2 regions of the Heyndrickxia sp. NPDC080065 genome follow, and region 1 is predicted to be linked to the other one. Evidence: a T-box and tRNA genes for the amino acid it is inferred to sense, from the RefSeq annotation. Region 1 holds a T-box; the other holds one or more tRNA genes.
What was found. The T-box of region 1 lies ahead of tyrS (tyrosine--tRNA ligase). A T-box ahead of a tRNA ligase gene usually reads a tRNA of that ligase, here a tRNA-Tyr.

Region 1 (14,640 bases):
CTATGTGCACTGCAATATCACCTACTTCTCCAACTTTACATGGAACTCCGTTTCCGTCTATAACTTCTACTCGATTTCCAGGTGTCGGTTTTCCCATCGATCCAGGTTTCAATTCCATATCTTTAGTAATTCCAACTAATAACGTATTTTCCGTTTGACCATACCCATCACGAACAATAATATTAAAATATTTTTTAAACGTTTCAATTACTTCTCTGTTTAACGGTTCACCAGCAGAAACTGCACTGTGTATATTTTTTAATTGATACTGTGACAGATGATCCACCTTGGCCATTAAACGATATTCTGTCGGAGTACAACATAATACATTTACATCATATTTATCAAGAAGACTTAAATAAACTTTTGGATCAAACTTTCCATTATAAACAAAGCCGGTTGCACCTGATCCTAAAACGGAAAGAAACGGACTCCAAATCCACTTTTGCCAGCCAGGTCCAGCAGTTGCCCAAACGATATCATCTTCATGAATGTTAAGCCAATGAGGGGCAGCAGTTCGTAAATGTGCATACCCCCAACCATGAGTATGTACAACCCCTTTTGGATTTCCAGTTGTACCAGATGTATAGGATAAAAACGCCATATTATCTTGAGAAGTATTAGCGATCTCTAAGGAATCGCTAGCACCATCCATTAAGTCCTCTAAATTTAGCCAATTATTTCTTTTCTCTCCAATGATAAATCTTTTTAAAGGTTTTGATTCTTCTACGCCATCTATTTGACCTGCATATGGATAGAAGGATACAACTCCCTTCACATCACCATGTTGAATACGGTATTGCAAATCTTTTGATGTAAGCATTTCAGAACTAGGGATCACGACAATTCCTGTTTTTAATGCTGCAAGATATACCTGGTAAGCTTCTATTAATCTTGGAACGATAATTAAAAGTGTGTCCCCTTCTTGAAGTCCACTTTCCAAGAAAACATTTCCAATTTTATTCACATTTCTCATCAATTCTTTATATGTAATTTCTTTTGTTTCTCCTAAATCATTCTCCCATATTATTGCAATTTTTGATAGGTTAGATGCAAATTTCTCAACTTCTTCAACTATATTGTATTTATTAGGGGCTAGTAAGTCTTCACGTTTCATTTTTATTACCTCCTTCAACTTATTTCTATTATACTAAATAATTTTAAAATTTAAAATAATTAACAAGAAGGAAGTAAATCATAGAAAAGGGAAGCGGTTATCCGCTTCCCTTAGCCATATTATTAAATTAATGTTGTTGGTAACCACCTAGTTGTGATTCTGCCATTGATACAAGACGTTTTGTAATTTCACCACCAACAGAACCGTTAGCACGTGAAGTTGTGTCAGCACCAAGATTTACCCCGAATTCTTGAGCAATTTCGTATTTCATTTGATCTATAGCTTGTTGTGCTCCAGGAGCTACTAATTGATTGTTGTTTGGCATGTGTTTTCACCTCCTTGTGAGTATAGATTGTGCGAAAACACATGCCTTCATTCAAAATATCATTTGGTAATTCTTCCTTAAATATAAATATATTGTTATCCAATATATATTATAGTAAATCAGAAAAACCCTCTTTTCTACTCTCATTTTCAGTTGAAACAATAATGGTTTCAACATTCTCCAAGGCTTCCTTTATAAAAGAATCAAAATCTACATAGGTTTCATAATGCTGTATTTTATCCAATTTAGGGCGCGTTTTTGGTGCTGGAGGAGTAAAAATAGTACAGCAATCCTCATAAGGTAAATTGGATATATCATATGTGTCAATTTTTTGGGCAATATCGATAATTTCTAACTTATCCATTGAAATTAATGGTCGTAATATTGGAGTAGTGGTAACATCATTGATTGCCACCATACTTTCTAATGTTTGACTCGCCACCTGTCCTAAGCTCTCACCTGTTACAATTGCTAAGCCATTATTTATTCTTCTAATCTCGTCAGTAATTCGGAGCATCAATCTTCTAGTTGCCGTCATAGAATACCCTTCCGGAATCTTCTTATGAATAATTTCTTGAATTTTGGTGAATGGAACAATATGCATTTTTACAAATCCATTATAAGCCGCCATTTTTTTCGCAAGGTCTATTGCCTTTTGTTTCGCTCGTTCACTAGTAAAAGGAGGACTATGAAAATGCACCGCTTCAATTTTTACTCCGCGCTTCATTGTTAAGTATCCTGCAACCGGACTGTCGATCCCCCCTGAAAGCATGAGCATGGCTTTCCCAGAAGAACCAACCGGTAATCCTCCAGCACCTTGAATAATTTCACTTGATAAATAAACGCCATCTTTTCGAACATCTACAATTAAATTAATATCAGGCTTTTTTACATCTACTTTCAGCCCTTCAATATTCATTAAAATATGCGAACCAATCGCATGATTAATCTCATTTGTATCATATTCGAAGGTCTTATCTCCTCGACGCGTTGACACTTTAAATGTTGCGCCGTTGTGATAAAGCTGTTGTACGAGCTTTAGACCAATCTCTTTCATTTCATCAATATTCTTATTTGTTCTTACGGCTAAGCTAAAGGATTGGATACCGAATACCTTCGATAATTCTTGCATGATCTGTTTACTGTCTTCCCCATTTAGCAGGATAAACATTCGATCATGTCCGCCTTGAATACTAATATTTTTAAACTCCTTTAAAACCCCACGAATATTTCTTTTTAAATGGGTGATAAAATGGTTTCGGTTTTTACCTTTTGTGGATAATTCTCCATATCTAATTAATATACGATCATATTTCACTTAGTATCCCTCATTACATCATTCAAATTATTTAATATTTTTTCTAATTTGTTCATAAATATGATTGCTTCATCCATTGTATTTTCATAAGATAGACTAATGCGGACTGCACCTTCTGCAATCTTTTCGATTACACCAATAGCTTGTAAGGTTCTACTAATTGATTTTTGTTTTGAAGAGCAGGCACTAGTTGTTGAAACATAAATACTTTCAGCCTCAAGTGCATGGACAATGACTTCTCCCCTCAAACCAATGGCAGAAAAATTAATAATATGTGGAGCAGCATTAACATCTGTATGCACTTGTATATTGGCAATACTACTTAAGTTTGTTATCAAATAATCTCTAATCGCAATCATTTCAGTTACTTTTTGTTTTCTCTTATCTTCTGTTAATCGAAGTGCTTTAGCCATAGTAACAATTCCACCAACATTTTCTGTCCCGCTTCGCACTTTATTTTCTTGATTTCCGCCGGAAAATAAAGGTGAAATTCGAATACCATTTCGAATATATAGAATCCCACTTCCCTTAAGACCATGGAATTTATGAGCTGAAATCGTACAAAAATCGATGTGAGATTGGTGGATATTTAATGGGACCTTTCCAACTCCTTGGACATGATCAACATGAAATAGTATTTTTGGATATTTATTCAGCAATTTTCCAATCTCCTCGATTGGTTGAATAGATCCGATCTCATTATTAACATGCATGATTGAAACAAGAATTGTTTCATCCTTGATTGCCGATTCAAGTTCATTTAACTCTACTAAACCATGTTTATTAACAGGTAAATACGTAATTTCAAACCCTAATTGCTGTAACTGTTCACAAGCTTCATATACCGAAGGATGTTCAATCCTTGTTGTGATAATATGATTACCACGCGAACGATATTGAAGGGCAGTTCCTTTAATGGCTAAATTATTGCCTTCAGTACCGCCGGAAGTAAAGTATATTTCATTTTCTTTCACATGCAGGAGCTCAGAAATCTGTTTTCTTGCTTGTTTGACTAATATCTCTACTTTCCCGCCAAAATTATGAAGTGAAGACGGATTCGCATAGAAATCTTTTGATACCTTTGTAAAAGCATCAATAACTTCATCATACGGCTTCGTCGTTGCACTGTTATCAAAATATATCATGTTTTACACCTTCATAACTTGTCTTTTTAATATTTCAATGATAAATCATAACATATGATAGAAAAATTGAAAATGGAGGAATCTCATTAAACTAAAAATAACCATTTTTTATTGTTAATGGCTTTGTTAAACAAGTTTATTGTTTTTAATAAAATCTGTAGTGTATACGTTCAGCTAGTTTTACTTCGTAAAGAAATCGCTTCACGCATACCCTACAGAGGATTTTATCAACAGTATCCATTAACAAAGCCTTATTAATAAAGAATAAAGACGAATGCATTCTGAACATTCGTCTTATATTTCTTCATGATTTATCATATCTTCAATTGTTTTAAGGGCACCTGGTTCAACTTCTTCCACTGCTGATGCAGCTTCCTCTAATGCTAAACGATAATCATAGCTTCTAAAATACTCTTCAGCCCTTTGAAGACCATCGGCAAGCTTTGTATTTCGAGCCCGATAGCGATTACCGTACTGAATAACTTTTTCAACTAAAACCACTGTTTCAACGAGTTCTACTGTTTTGTTGTATAAAGTGTCTACTGACTCAATCGCCTGTTGTAAATATTCTTGTATAGCTTTAATATTAAGAGGCTTTTCATTCAAAGTCTTAAAGACATTTTGTATATTTTCATGAACCTTTTCCATAAATAATTGATAATCATTTGGAAGACCTGGAATATTACTTTTTGAAACAATTTTTATTGCCTCGCTAGTTTTCTTCCTCAAATCAGCTAATTTTTCACGTGCTTCTATTTCATCTTTACGTAAATTTTGTAAATGTGATGTGAATTCTTGCTGGTCTTGAACTACTTTTTCAATACCCTCTCGAATTTCACTCAAATCAGCACTTAAAATCGTATAAGCTGATTGATCCTCCATTATTTTTGTTTCGAGTGCTTCAAATCGTTTTATAAGTTTTAATAATTGTTTATCAAGACTATTCGGGATTTCCAATTCCCCCTCAGCCAATTGATAACTTTGTCGGACAAATTCTGTTTCGACTCTAATTTGTTCATTTGCAGCTTTTATTTCCCTTAATTGGTTTTGGGTTTCATCACGGTGTTTAAAAATAAAATGTTTCGAAAAGACTTCTTTTTCTAGCAGCTCGTATAAAACATCTATTTTTTCTTTTTGTTCATTTATACCATTTTCAACTTCATGTACTTCCGTATTTTCTAGCAATTCAGTGTATGTATTCAAGGATTTTCTTAAACTCTCTAATTCCTTATCAATTTGTAAATGATCAAGCATAAATCCTTCCTCTATCATTTCTTTAAAACCTTCTTCAATTTCATTTAATTGTGAAGGAAGGATTGTGCTAACCTCTGTCAGTAAATCAGGAATTTTTTCAATTTTTTCTAATAGGGTTTGTCCTTCATCCTTTAGGACAATAACAACTTCTCTTGCTTTTATATAATCACCATTTTCAGTAAGTTCTTCAAAAAGATCGAACTTTGTTGATAAAGCATCCAATTTCGTTTCTAATGTTTGAATAGATTTACCATAAACATGACGCTGTATTAAAAGAGTCTTTTTCATCATTTTGTATTGATTACTAAGTTCCTCTATTTCAACGCGGCTAGCTTCTTCACTGCCAATCAATTCATTTAATTCAGCTAGTATATTTTCAATCTTGGTTTCGACACTTTTTAAAATAGATTCAATCCTTCGATTTGATTCTTTAGCCTTTTTAAAACGATATTTATCAGTAAATTCTTCAGAATCGAAAAGATGATCCTCAACTTCGGGCAGCTCGGTTGCAACGATATCATCCCAAGCTTTTCTCCAGCGTTCAAACATTTCTTCTGTTTCACCGGTCATGTTCAGCTGCTTTACTTTCCCCATCTCATCTGTAACGGGACGATTCATAATATCAATTTTCCACGCTTCTAGCTTATCTATTTCTTTATAATATTTTTTCCTGGTAACAAATCCAAAAACCAGTAAAATAAGTACAATTACGATTGCACCGATGATAAACTCCATCGTAAGCCCCCTGTTCCGTCCATTCCTAATCTATATTTATACGATTTACTTATTTTAGTATGTAGTATTAATGATACCATGTAACGACAATTTGTGACTATTAATTTCAACATTTTTTACAACTTTTACAGCATTATTACCCTTTTTTTCACAAATGCTAAAAAAACAAAATAATTTAGTTATCATTATTATGAACAAAAGCGCAAGCGCCGCAGCTCTAGCGTACGGATTTCGTAGTCTTCGACTGAGATAAAGGAAACACGGTGAGATAGTTCTCGAGCCGATGTTGACTTATCGTAGGGAGGAGACGGAGAAATCCGCTAGCCGACGGCTGCTTGCGCTAGACGTAAACCTCGCTCTTTATAAAGTTATCCACATTGCGAATATTTTAATATTTCATAAACCATAAAAAAGGTTGCACCAAAAGATCTAATTTTACTGATCTTTTGGTGCAACCTTTGTAAATTCACATTATGAAATTATTAATTAATCTCTCTAATTAAGGCTTTCCTGTAGAATTACCATTTTCCCCAGAATTTTTGCCGTCATCATTTTTATCACCAGAGTTATCTCCAGGCTTTTCTTTATTAGGTTTATCTTTATCAGGCTTTTCTTTATCGGGCTTTTCTTCTTGCTTTGGATCATTAACTCCAATTTTCACTCCATTAGAAGGACTTGATTGTTTCCCAGCAATATCTACTGCTACTACATAAAATTCTCCATTTCCCGGAGTAAAAGATAAATTAGTATCAGCTTTAATAGAACCTACTTTTTTACCGCCACTACTAAAGATACGATATCCAATAACATCATTGCTTGCTGATGCCGTCCATGAAATAGTAGTACCTGAGACAGATAGTTTGACTGGAGATGGTGCTTTGCCATCATCACTTATTTTATCTTCTGGTGCAAGAATTTTTTTCCAAAGAGGATTATCTTTTGGAATTATTTGATCGGGATCAATGTTATTGCCTCTTGAAATCTTTTTAACAAAATCAGGATTTAAAATCAATCCAGCCTCCGAAAATTCTGCAGGTGTTGAATCAAGGGCTAAATATTTTTTCCCATTTATTGTTACAAATTTACCTTGAATTAAACTATTGTCTGTTTCAGTTGGTACATATTTTGCATTGAATAAATCAGTTCTTACTAAACCAGCATTAGAGCAGCCTTCAGAAGGCAGCATTCCCGATATCGCACAGAAGGAGCGTTGAACAATCCCGCTTGGCATTTTAAAACGTTCTGTAGGAGCAACTAATTTTGGATCGACATCATAGGCAGAATTGATGAGTTTACTCCAAATTGCATAGTTCCTTTGATCATATCCTGGGACTTGACTACTTGGAGTATCATAGCCGATCCAAGTACCAAACGTGACATTTGGATTAGAACCAATGAGCCATGAGTCTTTATAGTCATTACTCGTTCCTGTTTTCCCAGCCCAATCCGTAGAAAATTTAAGCATGTTTGGAACACTTGCAGCCGTACCATATCTAAATACATCCCTCATCATATCTAACATTAAATAAGAAGTTTGGCGGCTGAATACATTGACTGGCTTTACTTTATGCTTATAAATCGTTTTTCCATCTTTATCCACTATTTTATCGATTAAATACGCATCAATAAATTGACCATCATTCGCAAAGGTTGTATAAGCATTAACATCTTCTTCCACTGTTACTCCTTCAGTTAAACCTCCTAAGGCAGCTGAAAGGATTTCGTAGTCAACAGGTACTAGATCTGAAAATCCCATTTTCGCTAGATATTGTGCAGGCCTTTGATTAACTATTCTCTGATAGACTTTTACGGCTGTTACGTTATGTGATTTCGCTAAAGCTTCTCGTGTTGTTACGAGACCATAATATCTCCCTGAAAAATTAGTTGGCCATGCTCTGCCATTGTTTTTTATCCCAGTATCCGAGTCAGCAATGACGGTTCCGGGTGATGTAACACCCATTTCCATTGCGGGTGCATACACTAGTAATGGTTTCATCGTAGATCCATTCGATCTTCGGGTTTGTGTAGCGTGATTTATCTGTTCTTTTTTAAAGTCTCTACCACCTACAAAGCTTAGAATTTTTCCAGTTTTATTCTCTATTAATATACCGCCTATTTGTACTGGCTCGACAATCGATTCTTCTTCACCAGTTTTTTTATTAATTCTAGTCACCGTTTTATTTGGACCATATCCATTAAATTCATCTTTCACTTTTTGCATTTGATCATACATCTTTTTATTGATCGTTGTATGGATGGAATAGCCATTTTGCCGGATATCACGGTCTGCAAGGGTTATATATTTTTCATATAACTTTTTATTTTTATTTAATTCTTTTTCTTTGTGACCATCTTTTTCTGCTAATATTATGGCCATAACGTTTCTAGCACGATCTTCAATTTCATAAGTTAGCCAAGGGTATTTTTCTCTTGGACTTTTTTGTGGTTTGATAAAATCCTTCACGATATTATATTTTACAGCTTTTTCATATTGCTGCTCTGAAATATAACCGTTTTCATGCATACGGCTAAGGACGAGCTTCATCCGATTAATTCCAGGTTCTAAGCCCTCTTTGCTTTTTAACTTTCCTTCATTCGTAAAAGGTGTGTACATAAAAGGACTTTGCGGTAAACCGGCAATAAAAGCAGATTGAGCTAAGTTTAATTTTTTCGCTGAAACTCCAAAAATACCTTCTGCTGCCGATTCAATACCAGCGATGTTTTGACCGGAAGAATTTCTTCCAAACGTAGAGACATTTAAGTAGGCTTCTAAAATTTCATCCTTCTTAAAAAACTTTTCTAAACGAAGTGCCAATAACACTTCCTTTGCTTTCCGATCAAAAGATACTTCATTTGTTAAGATTTGATTTTTAATAATTTGCTGTGTGAGTGTACTTCCTCCAGTTTGGGTTGAGGAATTAGTCACTTCTTGAAATACAGCACGAAACAGTGCTTTCGGAACAATGCCGTCATGCTCATAAAAATATTTATCCTCGGTAGCAATAAGGGCATCTTTTAAATATTTTGAGACATTAGCAATTTTTACTTCTTCACGCTCTAAATCGGATTTTACCTTTCCTAAATAAACATTATTATCAAAGTAGAGCTGTGAAGTTTCTTCATAATTGTATATATCTTTTTTCATTTTAGTATATGGACGAATTGGTTCGTCTTTTACTAATGCGGCAAAATATCCTGCAGCTACACCTCCTGCAAAGAAGCCGCCTATAACAATCAAGATAAAAAATATTAATATTAAATTCCAAATAACTCCGAAAGTAATTCTTGAATTTTTTTGTAACTTTTCATTTTGAAAAACAAATAATGATTCCTTGAAAATTCCTAATAATCTATTCATTTTTCCACCCATCAAATACCCCCTCAAAATCAAATTCATTATAGCATAAATTGAATATTGAAATACTAAAATCATTATTTTTCTGAAATCATTTGACAATTAATTTTAAATGTGTGTAGAATAGATTAAGTTTAAATAGTGAATGGCTTAGAGAGGAAGAAGTAGTCAAACTATCCCTGTTACTTAGAGAGTCGATGTTCGGTGAAAATCGGCACAAATAGTTTAGATGAATTACGTCCTGGAGCTTTTACTGTGAATAATAATAGTAGCAGTAAACGGAGAACCCGTTATAGAAGTTGAGTGGAGAAAAGTTTTGCTTTTCTCAAGTTGGGTGGTACCACGATGCATAATCGTCCCTTCGTATTTATACGAAGGGACTTTTTTATTTTATTGGATAGGAGTGAATGAAATGAGTTTATTAGAAGATTTACAATGGAGAGGTATTATTTACCAGCAAACCGATGAAGAAGGTATTAAAGAAGTATTAGATAAAGAAAAAATTTCACTATATTGTGGAGTTGATCCAACAGCAGATAGTATGCATATTGGTCACTTACTTCCATTTCTTACATTACGAAGATTTCAACAAGAAGGCCATCGTCCGATTGTCCTTGTTGGTGGAGCGACAGGATTAATTGGCGATCCAAGTGGAAAAAAAGAAGAGAGAAAGCTGCAAACATTAGATACGGTTAACTATAATGTAAGTTGTATTAAGAATCAGCTTGAGCATATTTTCAATTTTGAAGGCGAAAATGGTGCAATCATGGTAAACAACTATGATTGGGATGGTACGATGGATTTAGTTACGTTCTTACGTGATTATGGAAAATACATTGGTGTCAATTATATGTTAGCGAAGGATACGGTTGCTTCAAGACTTGAAACAGGAATATCATTTACTGAATTCACTTATACAATCTTACAAGCTATTGACTTCTATCACCTATATCAAAATCATAATTGTAAAATGCAAATCGGTGGAAGTGATCAGTGGGGAAATATTACAACAGGTTTAGAGCTGATTCGTAAAATGACTTCAGATGGTGCAAAAGCCTTCGGTCTAACGATTCCACTTGTTACTAAAGCAGATGGAACAAAATTTGGAAAAACAGAAAGTGGTGCGATTTGGCTGGATCCAGCTAAAACATCACCATACGAATTCTATCAGTTTTGGATTAACACTGCTGATGCTGATGTAATTAAATATCTTAAATATTTTACATTCCTATCCCGCGAGGAAATTGAAGCACTTGAAAAATCAGTTGAGGAAGAACCGCATCTACGTAAAGCACAGAAAGCATTAGCAGAAGAAATGACTCGCTTAATACATGGAGATGATTCCTTAAAGCAGGCGATTAAAATTACCGACGCCCTTTTCAGCGGCGAGGTAAAGGAATTATCCGCTGACGAAATCAAACAAGGATTTAAAGATGTTCCTTCATTTGATTACAACAATAATAAAGAAATTGGACTTGTTGATTTATTGGTAGAAGCAAAAATTTCTCCTTCGAAACGCCAAGCACGTGAAGATATTCAAAATGGAGCGATCTATATTAACGGGGATCGAAACACAGATGTACAATATATGATTTCCGAACAAGATCGAATCGAAGGTCAGTTTACAATAATTAGAAGAGGGAAAAAGAAATACTTCTTAATTAGATATTAAAATAAAGACGAACCAATCTTGGTTCGTCTTTATTTTTTTTGATCAAAAAAACACTTGCATAATCGCAAGTGTTTTTTGAAAAATTAACGAGAGTAGAACTCAACGATGAATGATTCGTTAATTTCAGCTGGTAATTCAGAACGTTCTGGTAAACGTGTGAATGTACCTTCAAGTTTATCAGCATCAAATGTAAGGAATTCAGGAACGAAGTTATTTACTTCGATCGCTTCTTTGACGATTGATAAGTTACGAGATTTTTCACGAACACCGATTGTTTGACCAGGTGCTACGCGGTATGATGGAATATCAACACGTTTTCCATTAACAAGAATATGACCATGGTTAACAAGCTGACGAGCTTGACGGCGAGTACGAGCTAACCCAAGACGGTATACTAGGTTGTCTAAACGTGATTCAAGAAGAATCATGAAGTTTTCACCATGTTTACCTTTCAATTTTCCAGCTCTCACGAAAGTGTTATGGAATTGGCGCTCATTTACACCATACATGTGACGAAGCTTTTGCTTCTCTTGCAATTGAAGACCATATTCAGAAAGTTTTTTGCGTTGGTTAGGACCATGTTGTCCAGGTGCATAAGGACGTTTTTCTAATTCCTTACCAGTACCACTAAGTGAAATGCCAAGACGACGAGATAATTTCCAACTTGGACCAGTATAACGAGCCATTTAAGACTCCTCCTTTATGTTTTTATTTTGTAAAATAAAAACAGGTGTGAACAAAAATTAAGTGTATGATGTTTTCATGTACCATCGCCCTAGCAGCAGAGGGTTACGCGATACACCTCATTCTAGATATTAGAGGTTAGAAACTTCTAATATGAAATCTAAAATGGGAACAAAATACGATCATAAAGTTGTCCGCAAAGGCTGCATTATTTTACACAAACTTCATTATATGTCCTTAGAAAGATAAAGTCAATAGAATATACCGTACAACAATTATTATATTTTAGTAAATTTTATACAAAAAATGCTAATATATAGTATAATAGTACTATATTCCTAAAATCACATAGGTATAATGTATCAATACTAGTTATTTGCAAACTACTAATGATAGGTGATTACATATGGACATAAGTAAGCTTTCTAACATTATAAATGAAGAAAAAAAATTCAAAGAGTTATTTCGTGTAACCGAAAAGTTCCATTCTTCAATGAATGTAGATATTGTATTAGACGAGATAATAAAAACCCTTAGGAGGGTATTTCCACATTTTGAATATACTTTATTGCTTTCAAATGATACAAACCATGATAAAAATTTACCTATTAAAGAATTTCAATTTGATCTTGCAGATGATGTAATAATGGAATCTTTTGTTACTGGAGAAATTCGCATCGACAAAAATTTTTCTTGCAATCAAACCATTTTATATGCTCCATTATGTGGTAAACAAGGAGTATACGGTATACTTCAAGTAATATCATTTTCTACAGTTATTTTTCAAAACAGTGAAGAGGAGTTCATTAGATTACTAGCGATTACAGCAGGAAGTGCGTTGGAAAATGCCAAATTATACGAACAATCACAACGATTAATAGCGGATTTACAGCTTATTAATGATACTTCACATCGATTAAATTCTTTCTCTAAATTAGATGAGACCTTACAATTTCTTAAAGCCCAAATATTAAAATCCTTTTGTGTCTCTAACATAGGATTTGTTTTGATAAATTATGATGAAATCTCTATTTTGAAAGAAAGCAGCAGTTTCTTCCACTGCACTGCTGGGAAAGCATGTATAGAATTTATCACTGACAATATTCGAAAGAAAAAAGAATCTCTTTATTATAGTAATTTAGGGAATCTTTTGAATGACGAGTCCTTTTCTTATGCTTCTTTAATGGCAGTGCCAATGCTGGAAGGGAATACCTTAAAGGGGTTCTGTGTTGTTTTACATGAACAACCGTATTACTTTACCTTCGATATGTATAAATTGTTCCAATCACTGATCCATCACTCAACATTGGCAGTTACCAATTCCATGCTAAGAGAAGAATTAGAAAAGATGGTTATAACGGATCATTTAACACAGCTTTTCGAAAAAAATTTTCTTAATAATCAAATACAACACTCTATGCAAAAGGATGAGGAAGGTACGTTTATACTTTTAGATATCGATAATTTTAAAGAGGTAAATGATACATATGGCCATCAAATTGGGGATGAAATTCTTATTCAAGTTGCAAAGCTAATTCAACAAAATATTCGTACTACTGACATTGGTGCCCGATGGGGAGGAGAAGAGCTTGCTATTTATCTTCCAGGAGTCTCTTTAAATGTCGGAACACAAGTAGCCAATAGATTATTAGAGGCTGTTTATCTCCATACTAGTCCACAAATCACAGTTTCCTGTGGCGTATCCTATTGGAATAAAAAAAGAAAAGATGATTTTAGGAGTCTCTTTAATCGTGCTGATACAGGTCTTTATCATGCAAAAGAATTAGGAAAAAATCAAGTTGTGGTAAAAGAAGATAATTAACAAATTATTTAGAGCCTCCAATTTTGGAGGCTCTTTGTTATTCTACATCCAGCTCCAGCGCCTAGCCCCTCGAGGTCAAATAACCTTTCACCGAGGAAAGTCGGCATTTGGACTTTCCAAAGGAAGTCAAAGAGCGGACTTCAATGGTGAAAGGTTATTTGCTTGTCGGGGCTGATCAAGGCGCTTACGCATTTGTTATTAGAGGTATTTCTTTAAAATTTCTACAAATTCATTTAATTGAATTTCATCGGTCTCATCAAAACGATTTTTTTCAGGACTATCAATATCAAGAACACCGACTAATGTGTTGTTTTTGATAATAGGAACAACAATTTCTGATTGTGAAGCAGCGTCACAAGCTATATGTCCTGGAAATTCATTCACATCTGCTACCCTTAATGTTTTTCTTTCTTGTATTGCTGTTCCACAAACTCCTTTTCCTAAAGGAATGCGCACACATGCTGGAAGCCCTTGGAATGGACCTAATACAAGCTCTTCCCCATCCATTAAATAAAAACCAACCCAATTGATTCGATCCAAAAATTGGTTTAATAATGCAGAAGCATTACTTAAATTGGCTATTCGATTAGGTTCATCTTCAACTAATGCTTTTAGTTGTTTTTTTAATAAATTGTATTTTTCCTCTTGTGTTCCTTCATATGCTGTCGAATGAAACATCATTATCACCCTAACTCAACAAATATTTACTAAAGTTGTAGATCCTTGTCTTTTTTTAAAGATCTTGTCGATATTTACTTAAAGGGAAACTAAACTAAATCGAGAAATAATTAAAGAGATATTTTTATATGCTTGAATTACTTTTAGCATAAATGATTCTATTAATCAAGCAAAAGAAATTGAAATGAGGGATTTTAGATGAAAGTGAAGGTGTCTACTAAGGAAACGATTATTGAGGCAGCCATTTCATTATTTAATATCCAAGGCTATGATGGAACATCAATTAGAGATATTGCCAAAAAGGCAAAAGTGAATCCTGCAAATATTTCCTATTATTTTGAAGGTAAACAAGGTCTGCTAGAGAAATGTCTCGTTCTTTTTTTTGAGGCTTATCTTACTTATTTAGAGGAAGAAGTAAGTTTATTAGCATACGAGCGACCGGACTATTGTTTAAAGAGAGCAGTTTATAAAATATTATCTTTTCAGAGTAACAACCATTTGCTGTCGAGGTTAGTTTGGAGAGAGGTGTCTCTTG
Region 2 (8,495 bases), on a different contig from region 1:
CTCTTTTATAATACCTGTTTCAGAAGGTCCAAACATTGCTTTGATTTCTTCAGAACAAAGATCTTTATTATCAAACTCTTTAAAAACAGTCTGAAAAGCATAATAACAAATTGGTAAGGTATTCGCTAATGTTCCATCAAAATCGAAAATAATTGCCTTTATAACAAACACTCCCCTAAATTTTATTCTCTCTCTTTCCAATATTATCAAAAATATTTTGTGATAAGTGATTATGTCGAAAAATAAGGACAAATTAAAATAATGTAATGAACCTGAAATCTAATCAGCAATAAAAAATAAGAGTGCGAAAATGTTAAATTTCGCACTCTAGTACTATTTTAGAAATAATTATTTAGAATGTAATTTTAAACTTGGCATCGTGCCACCCGTAAGGTGAAAGTGTGTTATTTCTTTAACGGTATATAAAGAGAGTGCGGTATATCAAGATTTCCCTAAATTATGTCTGCAATATCTTTAACGAGAATTTATCGTTTTTCATTGGATTGCGTTAGCAAAATGTTAGCTTTTTGCTGGCGCACTTTATACTAATTCTCATTATTCTGTAATTAAACTGTAAGCAGATATTTTCTTAATTTTTAAAGATACAACCATTGAAACAATGTAAGATAAAATAAGGATACCTACACAAACCATTGCAATAATCGGTAAATGAATAATAAATTCCAGACGTTTAATACCTGCATTTGAAAGTAATACTGAAAACATAGGATTAGTGAAAAATATTCCTAACAAACCACCAATACCAACGCCTGTAATGATTATAGGTAGCAAACTAATGGATATTTGATTCATCAGTTGAAACGTTGAATAACCTATTGCCTTCATGACGCCAAATTCTTTCTTACGCTTTGTAATCATCGTTTTAATGACAAGATATAAGATTATTACAACAACTAAAACAGTAATTGTTAAAACAATCACCATAATAGCAAACACTGCATCTGTATACATACTTGTTTGGCTTTCTATTTTTTTATCGATATCTAATGTTTCAACTATATTATCTCCGTACTGTTTTTGGATATTATGAATAAAGTCATTGTTCGATATATTATCTAAATATACATAAAGTGTAGTACCTTTATAATCTAGTTGTAATTGCTGAATGCCTTCCATTGTTAATGATGCTGTCCGTCCAAAATCACCAATTATTTGACTAAGACCCGTTATTAAATAACTCTTTGTTTCAGCCCCATATTCTACGTCAACCGTATCACCAATTCCTTTATTGATTTGACTTGATACTACCCAGGAGATGGATATTTCATTTTCATACTTTGGCTGACGCCCCTCATAAACAATATTATTATCTAACTGATTATATTGATCTGTAACATTTGTATATACGTCTTTACCATCAATTTTCAATTTAATTGTGTCGAATATATTTACTTTTCTTACATGATCCATTTCTTCAATGTCACTCAGGAGTTCCCTTGTGTCCGCATCTGGCTTAACTGCTATATATACATTTGACGGTTCTGTTTCGAATAAGTTAACAAATGCGGTCTTGTCTAAAGCAATGTTGTAATACAGCACTACTGAAAAGACCGTAACAAAAGTTAACGCCATAATAATTAAAAGTATCATGATATTTTGTTTCACATTTCCCAACATTGACTTAATAGCAAGTAAAAAATGGAGACTACCTTTCGCTTTTTCCAAAGGAATGTAATTTTTTCTAAAACTGTGTGTCTGAATACCTCCACGAAGAGCTGCAACAGGTAGAATTTTTCGTACTCGAAAGGCTGATAGTAATGTCACGATTACAACACACAACGTCACAAAGAAAATACTGATTAAATTAATAATAATATCAAAGCTATGAATCCAGATTAATCCAGATAAAGTTGAAATAATATTTCCAATTAACGGCATAAGAGCATATGACAATGCAATTCCTACAATGCTAGCACTAAGAGTAATTAAGAAATACTGAAGTATAATTGATAAAAGAATTTGCCTACTTGTATAGCCAATCGATTTCAGTATCCCTATATTTTCCATTTCATCTTCAATATTATTTGAAATACGGAACTTAATGACAATTAATGAGACAATCACAATAATTGCCGAAAAAGCTATTAATATAGTAGCAATAATATTAATAGTTAATGAATCAACATTTTTAAGCTGTTCAATATCTAAACCCCAGATGTAAGAATTTGATTCCTCTACTTGAGGTTTCTTTACATTTTGAAAAAAATCATTTATTAACTTCGAAGATTGTTTTTTGTCTTCCATAACTACAGATATAATCAACCCTTTTGATTGATGACCTAGTTCGTCTGCTAGTGATTGATAGGCGTTCTCTACTAACATAAATTTCATAACGCCGTTGTTATTTGTACCCATCATCGTTGTTTCTAAAAAACCAGCAATTCGATAATCATAATCTCTATCTTGATATGTGATGGTAAAGTCATCACCTAATTTATATCCCCCATTTGTTTTAAAAATGTAAGGTACATAAATATCATTGATACTCGTTGTAGTCAGCCTTTCAATTAAATTTAACGGTCCAATAGTACGTTTGGTATCCGCATTTAAAATAACAAAACTATCCGTTAATTCACCGTTACCGAAAATAACTTTTGCAACGTGCATATCAATAATCTCTTCTGTTTCAGTTTCTTTTATTCCTGAATAATTTGCTAAATATTCATTATGAGCTGAATGATAACTTGCTTGATCCATTACAAATGTTACATGAGGATCTTTTAATTGTTCATTTTTCTGATCAAAAAATGCATTTAGTTGAGTATTGACCATTAGACCCATGTTAAGAAGTAGCCCAGCAATTAAAATAAATATAAATAAAGAAACCGTTGCATATTTACTTTTTCTAATATTCGCCATGGCTAGGTTCATGACTTTCACCTTACCACCCCATTTCTGCTAGGAAATGTTGGAGCTTCTCCTGCCGTTCTATATTATTTTGTTCACTGTATCTACCTAACTGCAAATCTCCACAAATGACACCATCTCGTAAATATAAAATTCGATTTCCGCGTAATGCGGTTTTCATATCATGAGTGACCATGACAAGACTTTGCCCGTTTTGATTTACATTTGTTAAAACATCTAACACACTATCACTAGAAGCAGAGTTTAATGCACCGGTTGGTTCATCTGCAAAAAGTATTCTCGGACTATTAATTAATGCACGAACAATCCCAACACGTTGCGCCTCACCACCCGAAAGTTGTGTCGGAAATTTAGACCATGCATGTTCATTAATCCCTACTTGTATTAATAATTCTTTCGCTTTTTGTACGAGTTCACGCTTATTCTTATTTACTAAAAGACCACTTGCAAGTACATTATCGAGTACGCTCATATTGTCTAGTAAATATATTTGTTGAAATACAAAACCACAATTATTTCTTCTAAATATAGCTAGTTGATCATTGTTTAGTTTAGCTAAATTTTTCCCACCAAAATCAATTTCTCCTAACGTTGGTTTATCCATACCACTCAATGCGTAAAGAAAAGTCGATTTTCCAGATCCTGAACTACCCATTATGATAGTAAAATCCCCTTCAAATAAACTGATATCTAAATTTTTTAAAACATGCTGCTGAAATCCACCGCTCGAAAAGGTTTTACTTAGTTTTTTAGTTATAAGTATTGTCTTTGTCATGTTTTTTAACACTCTCCCTTTATTAAACTCATGTATGTATTTTTAACTCAAAAAAAAGACCGTAATAAAGATTACAGTCTTAGCTTACAAAATGAATTCTTATTAAGTCTTTGCGGAATTCTTAATTATTCCTTAATTAGGAAGCAAGCTTTATTTTCAAGACTACAGTAAATCCATCATCTCGATTGAAACAGTTAATTTGGCCTTGCATATTTTCCATGAAGTACTTCGATATATAAAGCCCAAGTCCTGAACCATTCTTGCCTTCGACATTTTTTCCTCGATAATATTTATTGAACAGTAGCGGCAATTCTTTTTCGCTAATTCCCGGTCCAAAATCTTGAATATGAAGTTCAAGATAATCCTGAATAATTTGAAAATTAATCAAGATTTTTGTTCCTGCATACTTATATGAATTACTAATAATATTATCAATTACCTGCTGCATTCGTACGGGATCAGTTAAAATTATACAAGGTGGAACTGGATCATAAAAGATTTGATGATCGTAATTGACATTTTCAATCATTTCAACAAGTACTTCACTCGATTCCTCAGTTACTGTTAATTTTAACTGTTGTAGTTCTTCTAAAGTAGCGTGAAACATATCCGTAACAAGTAAGTTAATTTGCTCTGCTTTTGAATTGATTATATTTACGTGCTTTATAAGCTTTTCATCTTTTATTTGCATAAGCATTAACTCACTTACCGCTTTTATCGAAGCAATAGGTGTCTTAATATCATGACTTATTGTGGCTACAAGCTCTTTCTTGCTACGGTTGGATTCATACTCTCTTTGACGAGCAGCATAGAGTTCCTCACGTAATAAATCAAAACTTTCAGTGAATGCGCCAAAGTAATTGTTCTTGTCCATATTTAAAGGAATATCTAGATTACCTCTAGCGACATTCGCCGCGAAATGTTGAAGTTGCTGAAACGGTTGAAATAACGTTTTATAAATATAGGAAAAATGAATAATACTAACAATTATTAATAGACCAACTATTAAAACAAATGATACAACCAGTTCCTTTTTCATTTTTTGCACTATTTCTTGTTCGTTATTGTGAATAATAATTTTCCCTACAACTTCATCTTTTTGAAACACATCTATAATCGAATCTCTATTTTTGATGGCATCGTATACATTGGTAAACTGAGTATCAGGTGTTTGATAAATTACGTTTTCCAAGTTATCTATAATAATAAGCGATTGGTTAAAACTACTGTTTTTAAGTGTTTCTTTATTAATTTGTCCCCAATTTTTTTCGACAGTTTTCACTACTTCATTAATAGCTATAATATTCACTTCTGAAATATTTTTTTTGTTAATCATAATTATTGGGAAAGTAATTCCTGTAGCAATAAGAACCACAAAGGTAACCATTAGTAGTTTTATTCTCATTGCTTAGTATCCTCTAACACATACCCTGTTCCCCATACCGTTTTTATAAATTGCGGGTCCTTTGGATTTTCTTCAATTTTCTCGCGTAAATGTCGAATATGTACGTTTAGGGTCCCATCCCCGACAAAGGAATCTCCCCAAACATTTTGAAACAATTCATCTTTGGTAACAATACGGTTTTTATTATTCGCCAAATAATACAGAAGTTTATATTCCATCGTTTTTAGTTGAATATCCAACCCTTTTACTCGAACACGATGAAGTTTTGTATCAATTTGGATTTCTCCAAACTCTACAACTTCTTGCTGGTTACTAGAACCATTGCCATATCTTTTGAGTACTGCTTTAACTTTTGCTAGCAAAATACTGAGTGTATATGGCTTTTGAATATAATCGTCACCACCTATGTTAAGCGCAATTAGAACGTCGTCATCACTAGAGCGAGCACTTATAAATAGAATCGGAACCTGCGTTGTTTTACGCAATTTTTTACACAAATCAAACCCTGATTCATTACCAAGGTTGATGTCTAATAGAATCAATGATGGCTCATGCTCCTTCAAAAAAATCTCGCACCCCTCTGCATTTGTAACAAATGCTGTTTTGACTTCGAACATATTAAAATATTCAGAAGTTGTTTCAGCCAAAGCAATCTCATCATCAACAATTAAACAATCTAATTTCATCATAATTCTCCTAGAAAAAGACTTTCCTACTTGTTTAACAGGATATCTACAGTATACATTAAGTTCGATAAGTAGATATAAATTAATGGATTTTCTTACATATTTAACAAAAAGTAAATTTATAAAATACTATAATACAACTATATGGAATGAAAAAAAGACAAAGAACACATCCCTGGACAAGAAAATTAGGACAAGGGGACATAAGAAAAGAGATCCCGCCCCCAATTGAATGCTCATTGAAAATTATTATTTTAAAAATCCATTTCCACTTAAGTAGAATTTGATATTTCTATCCTAAAATACATCGGAATCTTCGCTTATATATCTATTCTAACACTAAAACAACCCTTAAAAATGCCGTTTATAAGCCATTTCCAAGGGTTCTAAATATTATATTAGCTTCAGCAGTGCTACTCCTTCACGATGTGCAGAGTATATGTGGCAACACATGGGTGATGTTGAGTTTACTATACTTACAAAATTATACTTATTGCACATAATCTGAAATATCATCTAATAAAGCATTTTTTATCTTTCTTAAGCTAATAGGATATGATTGTGACTTTACATTCTCAAGTGCTTTTAATATATAATCAATACCTTTAATAGCACTTTTCTTTTGTAATAGAAGACTTTTTTGATTATATTCTACTGGCATCATATTTAAGTATTTATAATACTCTTCACGTATGCTTTTAGAACAAGTCATATCCATTTCAAGACAATATTGCATTGTGTAAAATTTTTATTTTTTTAAGAAATTAAAGGCCCTACTATATACATTGCTCTTCAATGTTTGAATTAGCCTATCTCTTTCTTCACTTGTCTTGAAAATAGTCTTTATTAGGTCTGAGTCAGACAAAATATCTTTATAGATATGAAGCCCTTTATTAACATCATGGCTATTTTTCAAGCTATCATTCACGCAGGTCTGAAAGTCCTCACCGCCACTAACTAATAATGGCTGTTCCTCTTCGTGTAACTCCACAATAATGGTTCTTCTTTTTGCCATTTCTCTACACTCCTTTAAGGTTAATAAAGGTGGTAGCACAATATTTTTACGCACACGATTATTAGACACGACCAAAATAAAAGGATTGCGTGTCCAGTCATAAAGACTAAACTCACAATCCTTGTTATACCGCGAAAAAATGCGGGTTTTAGTTAAAATTTGATACCGGTGGTCGGGGTCGAACCGACACTCCTCACGGAACACGATTTTGAGTCGTGCGCGTCTGCCAATTCCGCCACACCGGCATAATATGGAGGCGGCAACCGGATTCGAACCGGTGGTAAAGGTTTTGCAGACCTCTGCCTTACCACTTGGCTATGCCGCCTTATTATTGGAGCGGAAGACGGGATTCGAACCCGCGACCCCCACCTTGGCAAGGTGGTGTTCTACCACTGAACTACTTCCGCAAACTGGGCTAGCTGGATTCGAACCAACGAGTGACGGAGTCAAAGTCCGTTGCCTTACCACTTGGCTATAGCCCAATAATAATATATTCATTTCAGAATACATTGTGAAAATATATGGGGCGATTGATGGGAATCGAACCCACGAGTGTCGGAGCCACAATCCGATGCGTTAACCACTTCGCCACAACCGCCATAATATTTTGGCAGGGGTAGTAGGAATCGAACCCACACTGAAGGTTTTGGAGACCTTAGTTCTACCTTTAAACTATACCCCTATGTAAATGGTGGAGGGGGACGGATTCGAACCGCCGAACCCTGAGGGAGCGGATTTACAGTCCGCCGCGTTTAGCCACTTCGCTACCCCTCCACAATGTGAAACTGGTGCCGGCCAGAGGACTTGAACCCCCAACCTACTGATTACAAGTCAGTTGCTCTACCAATTGAGCTAGGCCGGCTAAATGGTGGCTCGGGACGGAATCGAACCGCCGACACATGGATTTTCAGTCCATTGCTCTACCGACTGAGCTACCGAGCCTTATGTATTATTTAAAATGGCGGTCCGGACGGGACTCGAACCCGCGACCTCCTGCGTGACAGGCAGGCATTCTAACCAACTGAACTACCGGACCGAAGTATTTTCAATGTTTATTGAAAATAACTTACTTAATTGCGGAGGCAGGATTTGAACCTGCGACCTTCGGGTTATGAGCCCGACGAGCTACCAGACTGCTCCACCCCGCGATAATATTATGGTGGAGGATGACGGGATCGAACCGCCGACCCCCTGCTTGTAAGGCAGGTGCTCTCCCAGCTGAGCTAATCCTCCATTAGGTATATTCTAATGTTATTTATAAAATGGTGACCCGTACGGGATTCGAACCCGTGTTACCGCCGTGAAAGGGCGGTGTCTTAACCGCTTGACCAACGGGCCACATAAGTTAAATGGCGGAGAGCAAGGGATTTGAACCCTTGAGACAGCTCTTAACCGTCTACACGATTTCCAATCGTGCTCCTTCGGCCACTCGGACAGCTCTCCTTATGGCTCCGCAGGTAGGATTCGAACCTACGACCGATCGGTTAACAGCCGATAGCTCTACCACTGAGCTACTGCGGAATAATACGCTTGGCAGCGTCCTACTCTTGCAGGGGGAGAACCCCCAACTACCATCGGCGCTGAGAAGCTTAACTTCCGTGTTCGGGATGGGAACGGGTGTGACCTTCTCGCTATTGCTACCAAACCTTATGGACATATATTATTATACATGTTTTTGAGATTTTTTCAAGAAGAAATTTTAATTCATTCCTTCAAAACTAGATA

Region 2: it has a tRNA-Tyr gene. The T-box ahead of tyrS (tyrosine--tRNA ligase) is inferred to sense a tRNA for this amino acid. The anticodon was not compared.

Annotation. Positions count from the first base shown of each region.
Region 1 covers NZ_JBNNWS010000014.1:70,094-84,733, reverse strand. The annotation lists gene mbcS (acyl-CoA synthetase MbcS) at 1-1,117, opposite strand, end outside; gene ACQKP0_RS17515 (small, acid-soluble spore protein, alpha/beta type) at 1,245-1,442, opposite strand; gene thiI (tRNA uracil 4-sulfurtransferase ThiI) at 1,552-2,760, opposite strand; gene ACQKP0_RS17505 (cysteine desulfurase family protein) at 2,757-3,905, opposite strand; gene ezrA (septation ring formation regulator EzrA) at 4,200-5,894, opposite strand; gene ACQKP0_RS17495 (transglycosylase domain-containing protein) at 6,394-9,264, opposite strand; T-box leader at 9,392-9,613, shown strand; gene tyrS (tyrosine--tRNA ligase) at 9,662-10,921, shown strand; gene rpsD (30S ribosomal protein S4) at 11,005-11,607, opposite strand; gene ACQKP0_RS17480 (sensor domain-containing diguanylate cyclase) at 12,012-13,427, shown strand; gene ACQKP0_RS17475 (GAF domain-containing protein) at 13,626-14,105, opposite strand; gene refZ (forespore capture DNA-binding protein RefZ) at 14,304-14,640, shown strand, end outside.
Region 2 covers NZ_JBNNWS010000012.1:173,965-182,459, forward strand. The annotation lists gene ACQKP0_RS16000 (HAD family hydrolase) at 1-162, opposite strand, end outside; gene ACQKP0_RS16005 (FtsX-like permease family protein) at 556-2,892, opposite strand; gene ACQKP0_RS16010 (ABC transporter ATP-binding protein) at 2,903-3,664, opposite strand; gene ACQKP0_RS16015 (HAMP domain-containing sensor histidine kinase) at 3,801-5,069, opposite strand; gene ACQKP0_RS16020 (response regulator transcription factor) at 5,066-5,755, opposite strand; gene ACQKP0_RS16025 (hypothetical protein) at 6,246-6,473, opposite strand; gene ACQKP0_RS16030 (hypothetical protein) at 6,504-6,770, opposite strand; tRNA gene ACQKP0_RS16035 (tRNA-Leu) at 6,934-7,015, opposite strand; tRNA gene ACQKP0_RS16040 (tRNA-Cys) at 7,022-7,095, opposite strand; tRNA gene ACQKP0_RS16045 (tRNA-Gly) at 7,103-7,177, opposite strand; tRNA gene ACQKP0_RS16050 (tRNA-Gln) at 7,181-7,252, opposite strand; tRNA gene ACQKP0_RS16055 (tRNA-His) at 7,293-7,368, opposite strand; tRNA gene ACQKP0_RS16060 (tRNA-Trp) at 7,379-7,452, opposite strand; tRNA gene ACQKP0_RS16065 (tRNA-Tyr) at 7,460-7,544, opposite strand; tRNA gene ACQKP0_RS16070 (tRNA-Thr) at 7,557-7,632, opposite strand; tRNA gene ACQKP0_RS16075 (tRNA-Phe) at 7,637-7,712, opposite strand; tRNA gene ACQKP0_RS16080 (tRNA-Asp) at 7,730-7,806, opposite strand; tRNA gene ACQKP0_RS16085 (tRNA-Met) at 7,845-7,918, opposite strand; tRNA gene ACQKP0_RS16090 (tRNA-Val) at 7,928-8,003, opposite strand; tRNA gene ACQKP0_RS16095 (tRNA-Glu) at 8,034-8,108, opposite strand; tRNA gene ACQKP0_RS16100 (tRNA-Ser) at 8,121-8,213, opposite strand; tRNA gene ACQKP0_RS16105 (tRNA-Asn) at 8,217-8,291, opposite strand; rRNA gene rrf (5S ribosomal RNA) at 8,299-8,415, opposite strand.